DNA from 3 places in the Cupriavidus sp. SS-3 genome. Region 1 is predicted to be linked to each of the others. Evidence: predicted binding sites of a transcription regulator. Region 1 holds the regulator's gene; each other region holds the start of a gene.
The links. The regulator sigma-54, encoded in region 1, starts transcription at its own class of promoters, with help from an activator protein. The targets are predictions, from matches to a motif close to TGGCANGNAANCTGCTTT.
Positions count from the first base shown of each region.

Region 1 (3,273 bases):
TTGCCTGTGGAATCCTGGTTCAGCAGCCCTCTGCGGGGCTGCCGGGCACGGGTTTATTGCTGCATTTGCGCTGCGGCCATCTGGTACTTGACCGCTTCGCGGTCGTGGCCTTGCACGCGATCCTTGTAGCGAATCACCTGACGGTCCAGCTTGTCGACGAGTGCGTCGATCGCCGCATACAGGTCTTCGTGATGCGCCTCGACAAAGATGTCCTTGCCCTTTAGATGCAGATTGATTTCCGCGTACTGACGCCGGTCCTTTTCCTTGTGATTGTCGACAGAGAGCAGCACGCTAACGCCAATGACTTGATCGAAATGCCTGACGATTCGCTCCAGCTTCGTTTCCACGTACTCACGCAGAGGGGGCGTGATGTCCAGGTGGTGTCCACTGATCTTGAAGTTCATAGCGCTTCTCCTTCTGAAAGAGCCTCACCAGGCAGGCGGTGGGCTCGGCTACAAAGACTTGCGGAGATTCACTGCGGGGATCTTCAGGGCTTCGCGATATTTGGCAACGGTGCGGCGTGCGACAACGAAGCCTTGCTCACCCAGCAGTTCGGCGATGCGACTGTCGGAAAGGGGATTCCTCGGGTCTTCGGCTCCTATCAGTTGCTTGATCAAGGCGCGGATGGCCGTTGATGAAGCCGCGCCACCGGTTTCGGTGGACACGTGGCTGCCGAAGAAGTACTTCAGTTCGAAAGTACCCATCGGCGTGGCCATGTATTTATTGGTCGTCACCCGGGAGATGGTTGACTCGTGTAAACCCAGTGTATCGGCAATCTCCCGCAAAACCAAGGGGCGCATGGCGATTTCACCGTGGGTGAAAAAGTTCTTTTGACGCTCGACAATGGCTTGCGAGACACGCAGGATCGTGTCGAACCTTTGCTGGATGTTCTTGATCAGCCAGCGCGCCTCCTGCAGCTTTTGCTGCAGCCCCGCGGTGCCGGTCTCGCCCTTGGCGCCGCGCAGGATCTGGGCGTACATGTCGTTGATGCGCAGCCTCGGCATCACATCCGGATTGAGCTGCGCGACCCAGCCGCTGCCGCTTTTGCGCACGAATACGTCCGGCACGACGAAATCCGCCTCCGGCCGGCTGTACGCGTGGCCGGGGTAGGGGGCCAGCGAGCGGATCAGGTCGTGCGCGGCCTTCAGCGCGACTTCGTCGACCTGCAGCGCCTTCTTCAGCCGCGTGTAGTCGCGTACCGCAAGCAGTTCCAGATGATGGGTGACGATGGTCAGCGCCAGTTCGCGCTGCGGGTGGGTCAGGCGGCGCAATTGCAGCGCCAGGCATTCGGCGGCATTGCGTGCGCCGACGCCGGCCGGATCGAAGCTCTGCAGCAGCGTCAGGATGGCGTGGACTTCGTCGGGGTCGAACTCCAGCTCTTCGGGCAGCTCCGCGCAGATCTCTTCGAGCGAGGCGCTCAGGTAGCCGTCGTCGTCGAGCGATTCGATCAGGAAGATGGCGAGCCCCTTGTCGCGCGCCGAGATCTTCAGCGGTGTGAGTTGCTCCATCAGGTATTCGCGCAGCGTGGGCTCGGCATCGCGCAGCTGCATCGGCGTCTTTTCGTCCTCGTCGCCTTGCGGCCGGCGGGCGAAGTCGTCCAGGCTCCAGTCGCTGTTGCCGTAGTCGTCGCCGCTGCTGTTGTCGCCGTAGCTGTCATCGGCGGCGCCTTCGGCGCGGGCGTCGCCATTGCCCTGGGGCTCGGCGGGGGCGGGCGCGGGCGCGCTCTGTACGTTGACCGAGCCATCGGCCGCCACGCGCAGCGGGCTTTCGATCCAGTCGTTCTCCCGCTCGAGCAGCGGGTTTTCCGTCAGCGCCTGTTCGACTTCCTGCTGCAGTTCCAGCGTGGAAAGCTGCAGCAGCCGGATCGACTGTTGCAGCTGCGGGGTCAGTGCCAGGTGCTGGGAGAGGCGGAGCTGTAGCGACGGTTTCATGCGACCTATTTTATGCGCATCTTTCCGATGTTGGAACGGAAATTGCTATCGCTTATGCGCCGTGATCGCCGCTGACTCTCCCGCCGCGCAGCCATGGCTGCCCGTGCCGGGCAGCCGTCTTGTCACATGCGGAAGTTCTCGCCCAGGTAGACGCGCCGCACGGCGTCGTTGGCGATGATGTCTTCGGGCTGGCCCGCGGCCAGCACCGTGCCTTCGCTGATGATGTAGGCGTGGTCGCAGATGCCGAGCGTCTCGCGCACGTTGTGGTCGGTGATCAGCACGCCGATATTGCGCGCCTTGAGGAAGCTGACGATGCGCTGGATCTCGCCCACGGCGATCGGGTCCACGCCGGCGAAGGGTTCGTCGAGCAGGATGAAGCGCGGCGACGACGCCAGCGCGCGCGCGATTTCCACGCGGCGGCGCTCGCCGCCGGACAGCGACAGCGCCGGGTTGTTGCGCAGGTGCGCGATCTGCAGGTCGTCGAGCAGGGCATCGAGGCGGCGCTCGATCTCGGCCTTGGCCAGCGGCTTGCCCTTGTCCAGCTGCAGCTCCAGCACCGCGCGGATGTTCTCCTCGACGTTGAGCTTGCGGAACACCGAGGCTTCCTGCGGCAGGTACGACAGCCCCATGCGCGCGCGCTCGTGGATCGGCAGGCCGCTGATGTGGTCGCCGTCGAGCACGATATCGCCTTCGTCCAGTGCCACCAGGCCGACGATCATGTAGAACGACGTGGTCTTGCCCGCGCCGTTGGGGCCGAGCAGCCCGACCACCTCGCCGCTCTTCACATCGAGCGAGACGTCCTTGACCACCGTGCGCGAGCCATAGCGCTTCTTCAGGTGGCGCACGACCAGCGTGCTGCCGCCGGGCAGGACGGAGTTGGCTTCGACGACAGGCTTGTCGGCAATGGTGGCGGTATCGGTCATGGGTACGGTCAGGGTTTGTTGGCGGGCGCGGGCGCCGACTTCAGGTCCAGCGGCGAGCCGCCTGCGGTGCCGGACTTCTGGTCCTGGCGCGGCGACAGCACCGCGCGCACGCGGCCAGACGGGTTGGCCGCCGCGGCATCGCCGCTGCCGCCGCCCGCCGCGGTATAGAGTTCCTTGCGGCTGTCGTAGGTCAGCACCGCGCCGCGGATCTCGTCGAGCAGCTTGGCGCCCTGCAGCCGCGCCATGCGGGCATTGCCGATCAGCTTTGAGAATTCCTGCTTGCCGTCGTACTCGATGCGGTCGCCCCAGCCGTCGATGTATTCGTCGACACCCTCGCGCTTCTGGCGGATATAGGCCTGCCTGCCCGGCTTCGAGGTGGCCACGGCGAACTGGTAGCCCTCGGGGTCGGTGCGCAGCTC
Region 1 is NZ_JAYLVT010000005.1:202,432-205,704, reverse strand. Features, by position in the region: gene hpf (ribosome hibernation-promoting factor, HPF/YfiA family) at 54-404, opposite strand; gene U9J39_RS10535 (RNA polymerase factor sigma-54) at 453-1,931, opposite strand; gene lptB (LPS export ABC transporter ATP-binding protein) at 2,054-2,854, opposite strand; gene lptA (lipopolysaccharide transport periplasmic protein LptA) at 2,863-3,273, opposite strand, start outside.

Region 2 (3,273 bases), 190 kb from region 1:
GCGCCCACAGCGCGCCGCGCGCGGAGATCTGGTCTTCGGCCTCGAGTTGGGCGACGGTGTCGAACAGGCGCCAGTCAAAGGCCTGCCCCGCCGCCTTGATCGTGGGTTGCAATATCAAGAGCATCGCCACCATGGCAACCGCGGCGACGACCAGCCCAACCGGGCGCTGCATCGGATCCGTTCCGCGTCGCTCGCCCCGCGCCAGCCATGCCGCAATCAACGCGTAGCACGCGGCAAGGCCCACATGCAGCACGCCGGTACGCGAGCCGGACAGCACGATGCCGCTTTCCAGCAGGGCCACCGCGGCCAGCCACATCGGGAAACGCAAGCGGCCGCGCGAGGCCAGCCACACTGACGCGACCAGTGCCAGGCCGTGTACGGTGGCCTGGTGGTTGGGCTGGTTCAGGTTGCCCCAGAGGCGGCGGTTGGTGTCGTAGAAGTAGGTGGAGACGAGGCCGAAGGAGCGGGGTTCTAGGTGGAAGAGCTGCGCCCATTGGGTGACGGTCCCGAGTAGGCCGGCAATCAACGCCGCAATGGCAAGGGCGTCCGCAGAATCCGACATGCTGCCATGGGTGCGGCGGTACCACCATGCAGCAGATGCCACAGTGGCGCCGAGCAGCAACGTGAGGACAGTCATCAGGCGGCTGCCGGAAACGTCGGCGTGGCCCTGGATCGCGAAGATCAGGCTGACGACAACAAGCCAGAGAAATAGCAGCGAGATGAGCGGCAGCGATGCGAAAGCAACTTCAGTCGAGGTCCCCGGCCGGCGAATCGCTTGAACCACGACGGCAGCAACCGCGACCATGCCGCACAGCGCGGCCGCCCATTCGCCATAGAACGTGGCAAGCGGCAGCGTGTGCCGGGAGACCAGCAGCGGGATGACGATTGCTGCGACGAGAACAGCCGACGAGAAGTTTGGCCGGGAAGGCGGCATTGCGGCGCCTGGGTTGGGAAAAGGCGCATGATAGCTTGGGCGCTAGGCAAAGAAAAAGCGCCCGAAGGCGCTTTCTTTGTTTGAGCGGATGATTAGCAGAGACCCGTGGTTCTGCAGGTTCCGGTTACCGCCCAAGCGATGGCGTTTGCCGCACCAGCTGCGTTTGGCGTGCCAGTCAGGATATAGGTTGCACCTCCCAGCCCGTTCGTACCCACTGCGGTCGCCGTGATAACTGCGGCGGTAGCAGGGTTCGCATTCCCAGTCAGAGCCACAGAGGCAACAAAGCCTGCAGCGGCCGGGTTGGCCGGGACTCCATTAGTACTCGGCGTAGTACAGTTTGCAATTGTTCCTTCCGATTGAAGACAAACTTCGACAGCCGTTTTAATCGGTGCAGTCGCTTGAATGACTTCAGCAAAGCGCGCCTTCGCGCTGTACTGCTGATACTGCGGAATCGCAATCGCAGCCAAAATACCAATGATCGCCACCACGATCATCAGTTCGATCAGCGTAAAGCCCTTCTGGACACGACGGCCCAGCTTCTTCAGTTGTTGTACCCGTTGCATGATTTGACCCCTCGAAGAGATTTTGGTTAAGCGTTGCACGTCTTCGGTTTCGTGACGCGGGGACGATTGAGCAGCAAGTGTGCCAGCGGCATCCCCCATCCGTAGGGGGTGAAAAGCGACAAATTTCGTCACCCGTGGGGGTGATGCTTGCCGCTTGCGCCAAAAATTGTCACCTGGGACCGCTAACACAGGCAAGCGCGACAAAAAGTGCGATCACTCACATGAGTTAGTGGGCATGGGCACCGACACCCCTGGCGCAGCCCCCAATGAAAAAGGGCGGCCAGCTTGCCGCCCCTTCGCGCATGCGCTGGTTGCCGTCAAGCCGTCTGTGCCGACCGGCGGCTCAGCAGCTTGCCGATGATCACGACCAGGATCGCGCCGGCGGCGCCGAAGACCAGGTGGGCGTGCGGCACGTGGATTTCGAACCAGGCGGCGTCGACCGGGTCGCTGACCAGCATTTCGCCGGCGAGATAGCCGAGCAGCGCGGCGCCCAGCACGATGATGACGGGGAAGCGCTCCATCACCTTGAGCAGGATGGTGCTGCCGAACACGATCAGCGGGATCGACAGCCCCAGGCCGACGATCAGCAGCATCAGCTGGCTGCCCTCGGGGCCCTTCTGCGCGGCGGCGGCCACGGCGACCACGTTGTCCAGCGACATCACCAGGTCGGCGATCAGGATGGTGCGGATGGCGGCCCAGATATTGTCCTTGCCGTCGTGGCCTTCCTCGTCGTCATCGCCGGTCAGCAGCTGCACGCCGATATAGACCAGCAGCACGGCGCCGACGATCTTGAGGTACGGCAGGCTCAGCAGCTTGACCGCGGCCACGGTCAGCACCACGCGCATGATGATGGCGGCGGCGCTGCCCCAGAAGATGGCCTTCTTCTGCTGGGCTGGCGGCAGGTTGCGCGAGGCGAGCGCGATCACTACCGCGTTGTCGCCGGACAGGACGATATTGGTCAGGATGATCGATCCCAACGCAATCCAGAAAGTGGTGGAAGACAGCAGTTCCACGGGGAGGCTCCTCGAGTTCTATGTGATGGCGCGCCTCGTCATCTGACGGGATTTCGGATGTCTGAAGGCGCAGACATGACTGTTTACCCGACCAACCTTTCGATTAGATTTCAATCTTGTAATGTTCGGGGTCATCAAGGCCCCTGAATCACTTCCGCGGAAAAGACAATGCCCCCGCCGAAGCGGGGGCATTGAGGGAACGGTCGATCCCGCTGTCGCGGGAAAGTCGGCCAGGGCTTACAGCATTGCCTTCAGCAGGCGGCCCATTTCGGACGGGTTCTTGGTCACCTTGATACCGCAGGCTTCCATGATTTCCAGCTTGGCCTGGGCGGTGTCGGCACCGCCCGAGATCAGCGCGCCGGCGTGGCCCATGCGCTTGCCCGGAGGCGCGGTCACGCCAGCGATGAAGCCGACCACCGGCTTCTTCATGTTGTCCTTGATCCAGTTGGCCGCGTTGGCTTCGTCCGGACCGCCGATCTCACCGATCATGACCACGGCGTCCGTTTCCGGATCGTCGTTGAACATCTGCATCACGTCGATGTGCTTCAGGCCGTTGATGGGGTCGCCACCAATGCCGACAGCCGACGACTGGCCCAGGCCCAGCGCGGTCAGCTGGCCCACGGCTTCGTACGTCAGCGTGCCCGAGCGCGACACCACGCCGATGCGACCCTTCTTGTGGATGTGGCCCGGCATGATGCCGATCTTGATTTCGTCCGGCGTGATCAGGCCCGGGCAGTTCGGTCCCAGCAGCAGGGTCTTCTTG
Region 2 is NZ_JAYLVT010000005.1:16,871-20,143, forward strand. Features, by position in the region: gene U9J39_RS09655 (PglL family O-oligosaccharyltransferase) at 1-934, opposite strand, end outside; gene U9J39_RS09660 (pilin) at 1,027-1,497, opposite strand; gene U9J39_RS09665 (TerC family protein) at 1,815-2,510, opposite strand; gene sucD (succinate--CoA ligase subunit alpha) at 2,748-3,273, opposite strand, start outside.
Region 2: a site for sigma-54 is predicted at 1,565-1,582, ahead of U9J39_RS09660 (pilin). Genes of this name have one in related genera too.

Region 3 (3,273 bases), on a different contig from region 1:
TCGACCTTCTGCTTGCCGAGCGCGTTCTGCACCAGGCGCACGACAAAGTGGATCAGCCAGCGGCCAATGACCCAGAAGGCGAGGGCCGCCAGGATCTTGACGCCGAATTCGGTGGCGTAGGAGACCACCAGGGTCTTGAGGTTGTCGAAGGTAGAGGCGTCCATCGGCGTATTCCTTTGGTGTTGGTGTAACCGGCCAGCCGCCGGCCCAACATCCCCCAAACCAGCCGGCTGCGGCGTGCGAGCCCCTGCGCGTTGCGCGCAATTCCCGGGCACGGCAATTATTGAGAGGCCGTGCGCGGAAGTGCAAGCAAATAATTGTTAAGACAAGGCGCGTTGCGCGGCTCGTCTGTTTATATCGGAAAGGCGCTGGCGGGTATTACCAGTTGGTTTCGCGCTCGGGGGTGGCGGAAATCCGGTGCAGCGTCAGGTCGGCGCCGTTGAACTCGCCCTCGGCGTCGAGACGGATGCCCACCAGCCGCTTCAGCGTGCCATAGACCAGCGTGCCGCCGGCCAGCGCCACCACGATGCCAAGCAAGGTGCCGAGCAACTGCGCGCCGAGCGCCACCCCGCCAAGGCCGCCCAGCGCCTTCGCGCCGAAGATGCCCGCGGCGATGCCGCCCCAGGCGCCGCACAGCCCGTGCAGCGGCCACACGCCCAGCACATCGTCGATATGCCATCTGTTTTGCGCCAGCGTGAACATATAGACGAACAGCGCGCCTGCCACGGCACCGGTGACCAGCGCGCCCAGCGGATGCATCAGGTCCGAGCCCGCGCAGACCGCCACCAGGCCGGCCAGCGGCCCGTTGTAGACGAAGCCCGGATCGTTGCGTCCGGCCAGCCAGGCGGCCAGCGTGCCACCGGCCATGGCCATCAGCGAGTTGATCGCAACCAGGCCGCTGACCTTGTCGACAGTCTGCGCGCTCATCACGTTGAAGCCGAACCAGCCCACCGCAAGAATCCAGGCGCCCAGCGCCAGGAACGGGATGTTCGAGGGCGGATGTGCGCTGATGCGGCCATCCTTCTGGTAGCGGCCGCGACGCGCGCCAAGCAGCAGCACCGCCGGCAGCGCAATCCAGCCGCCCAGCGCATGCACCACCACCGAACCGGCAAAGTCGTGGAAGGGCGCGCCGGCCACGCGCGCGATCCAGTCCTGCACGCCGTAGCGCTGGTTCCAAACCATGCCCTCGAAAAACGGGTAGACAAAACCCACCAGTACGAAAGTGGCGACCAGCTGCGGATTGAAACGCGAGCGTTCGGCAATGCCGCCGGAGATAATCGCCGGAATCGCCGCGGCAAAGGTCGCCAGGAAAAAGAACTTGACCAGTTCGTAGCCATTTTTCTGGGCCAGGGTTTCGGCGCCGGAAAAGAACTGCACCCCGTAGGCAATGGTGTAGCCGATAAAGAAATAGGCGACGGTGGAAACCGCGAAATCCACCAGGATCTTCACCAGCGCATTGACCTGGTTTTTCTTGCGTACCGTGCCCAGTTCGAGGAACGCAAAGCCGGCGTGCATGGCCAGCACCATGATGGCGCCAAGCAGGATGAAGAGCGCGTCGGTGCCGGTCTTCCAGTTGTCCATAGTGACCTCATGCTCAAAATGGGCGCACCAGTACGCAAAAAGCGTTCCAGAGACGGCTGCATCCTGGTGCCGCTTGCACCGTGCAGGGTAAGAAACCGCACCGGCATGCCGCACGCGGTCCATCCCGTGGGCAAGGCGACGCCGGCCTGTTGCCAGTGGCTGGACCGGGCTGCGCCAGAATGGAGCGGCCAAGGGGGCAACGCGCGACCCGTTGTGGTGCGTCGCCCCATTTAGGGGAATCTGTCCTATGCTGGCTAGTTTTGGGGGTGCAATTCCAGGCGGCCGCCCGGGCCCGGCAAAAACCGGTGCCTGGCAAGCGCGAACAGCATTGGAAATTGCCCGCTAACCGGCCTCAAGCAAGGATTTGCGGGTTTTTTTGTCGCATTGGTGCCACTGGGGATTGCTCAACGCGCGAAGGGCAGATTAGACTGCGCCGATCGATGGCCTGCCGCGAGGCATGCACATCGGTGACGACGACCAACAAGGGAAATCAGCCATGAATAAAGGTGAACTGGTATCGGCCATCGCCGCGGAAGCAGAATTGAGCAATGCCGCCGCCGAGCGTGCGCTCAACGCAGCGCTGGACAGTATCAAGAAGGCAGTGGCAAAGGGCGATTCTGTAACGCTGGTGGGTTTTGGCAGCTTCAGCGCCGGCAAGCGCGCTGCCCGTACCGGCCGCAATCCGCGCACCGGCGAAACCATCAAGATTCCGGCCGCCAAGACGGTCAAGTTCTCGGCAGGCCAGGGTTTCAAGGACGCCGTGAACAAGAAAAAGTAAGCAGTTTGCGTCCATAGCGAAAGAAGCGGCCTGGCAGGCCGCTTTTTTTGTGCGCCGGGCCTGGCGGGGCAGCGGCCGGCACTCGGCACCATGCCGCGGGCAACGGCGCGGCGATCCGGGTTAAACTGCCGGCGCCCGCAGCCGGCAATCCCGCCCCCGCAATCTTCGTAACCCGCATCATGAATGACCTGTCCCACCAGCTTTCCATGACCGTGCTGATGACGCCGGACATGGCCAACTTCTCCGGCAACGTCCACGGCGGCACCATCCTCAAGTACCTGGACATGGTGGCGTATGCCTGCGCCAGCCGCTACGCCGGCCGCTACGTGGTCACGCTGTCGGTGGACCAGGTGGTGTTCCGCCAGCCCATCCACGTGGGCGAGCTGGTGACCTTCCTGGCATCGGTCAACTACACCGGCCGCAGCTCGATGGAGATCGGCATCAAGGTGGTGACCGAGAACATCCGCAGCAAGCTGGTGCGCCATACCAACAGCTGCTATTTCACCATGGTGGCAGTGGACGACAACGGCACCCCCGCCGAGGTGCCGCCGCTGGAGCCGCGCGACGAGGTCGAGCGCCAGCGCTTTGCCGCCGCGCAGCAGCGTCGCGCGCTGCGCCAGGAAATGGAAAAGCGCCACGGCGACATCAAGTCGTCGGTGAACTGAGTGCCGATGCGCGATACAGCCATGAAGTCCCAACATCCACTCGTTCGCCTCCTGCTTGTCGCCGCCTGCGCCAGCGCCGCCACGGGGGCCAGTGCCGAGGAGATCGGCAGCGTCAGCACCAATTTCCGCATGACCGGCTCCGACAAGGTCGTGATCGAAGCCTATGACGACCCGCAGGTGGACGGCGTCACCTGCTACGTGTCGCGCGCCCGCACCGGCGGCATCAAGGGCCAGCTCGGCATGGCCGAA
Region 3 is NZ_JAYLVT010000022.1:33,530-36,802, forward strand. Features, by position in the region: gene U9J39_RS25385 (mechanosensitive ion channel family protein) at 1-164, opposite strand, end outside; gene U9J39_RS25390 (ammonium transporter) at 379-1,581, opposite strand; gene U9J39_RS25395 (HU family DNA-binding protein) at 2,078-2,359, shown strand; gene U9J39_RS25400 (acyl-CoA thioesterase) at 2,539-3,024, shown strand; gene U9J39_RS25405 (CreA family protein) at 3,046-3,273, shown strand, end outside.
Region 3: a site for sigma-54 is predicted at 1,613-1,630, ahead of U9J39_RS25390 (ammonium transporter). Genes of this name have one in related genera too.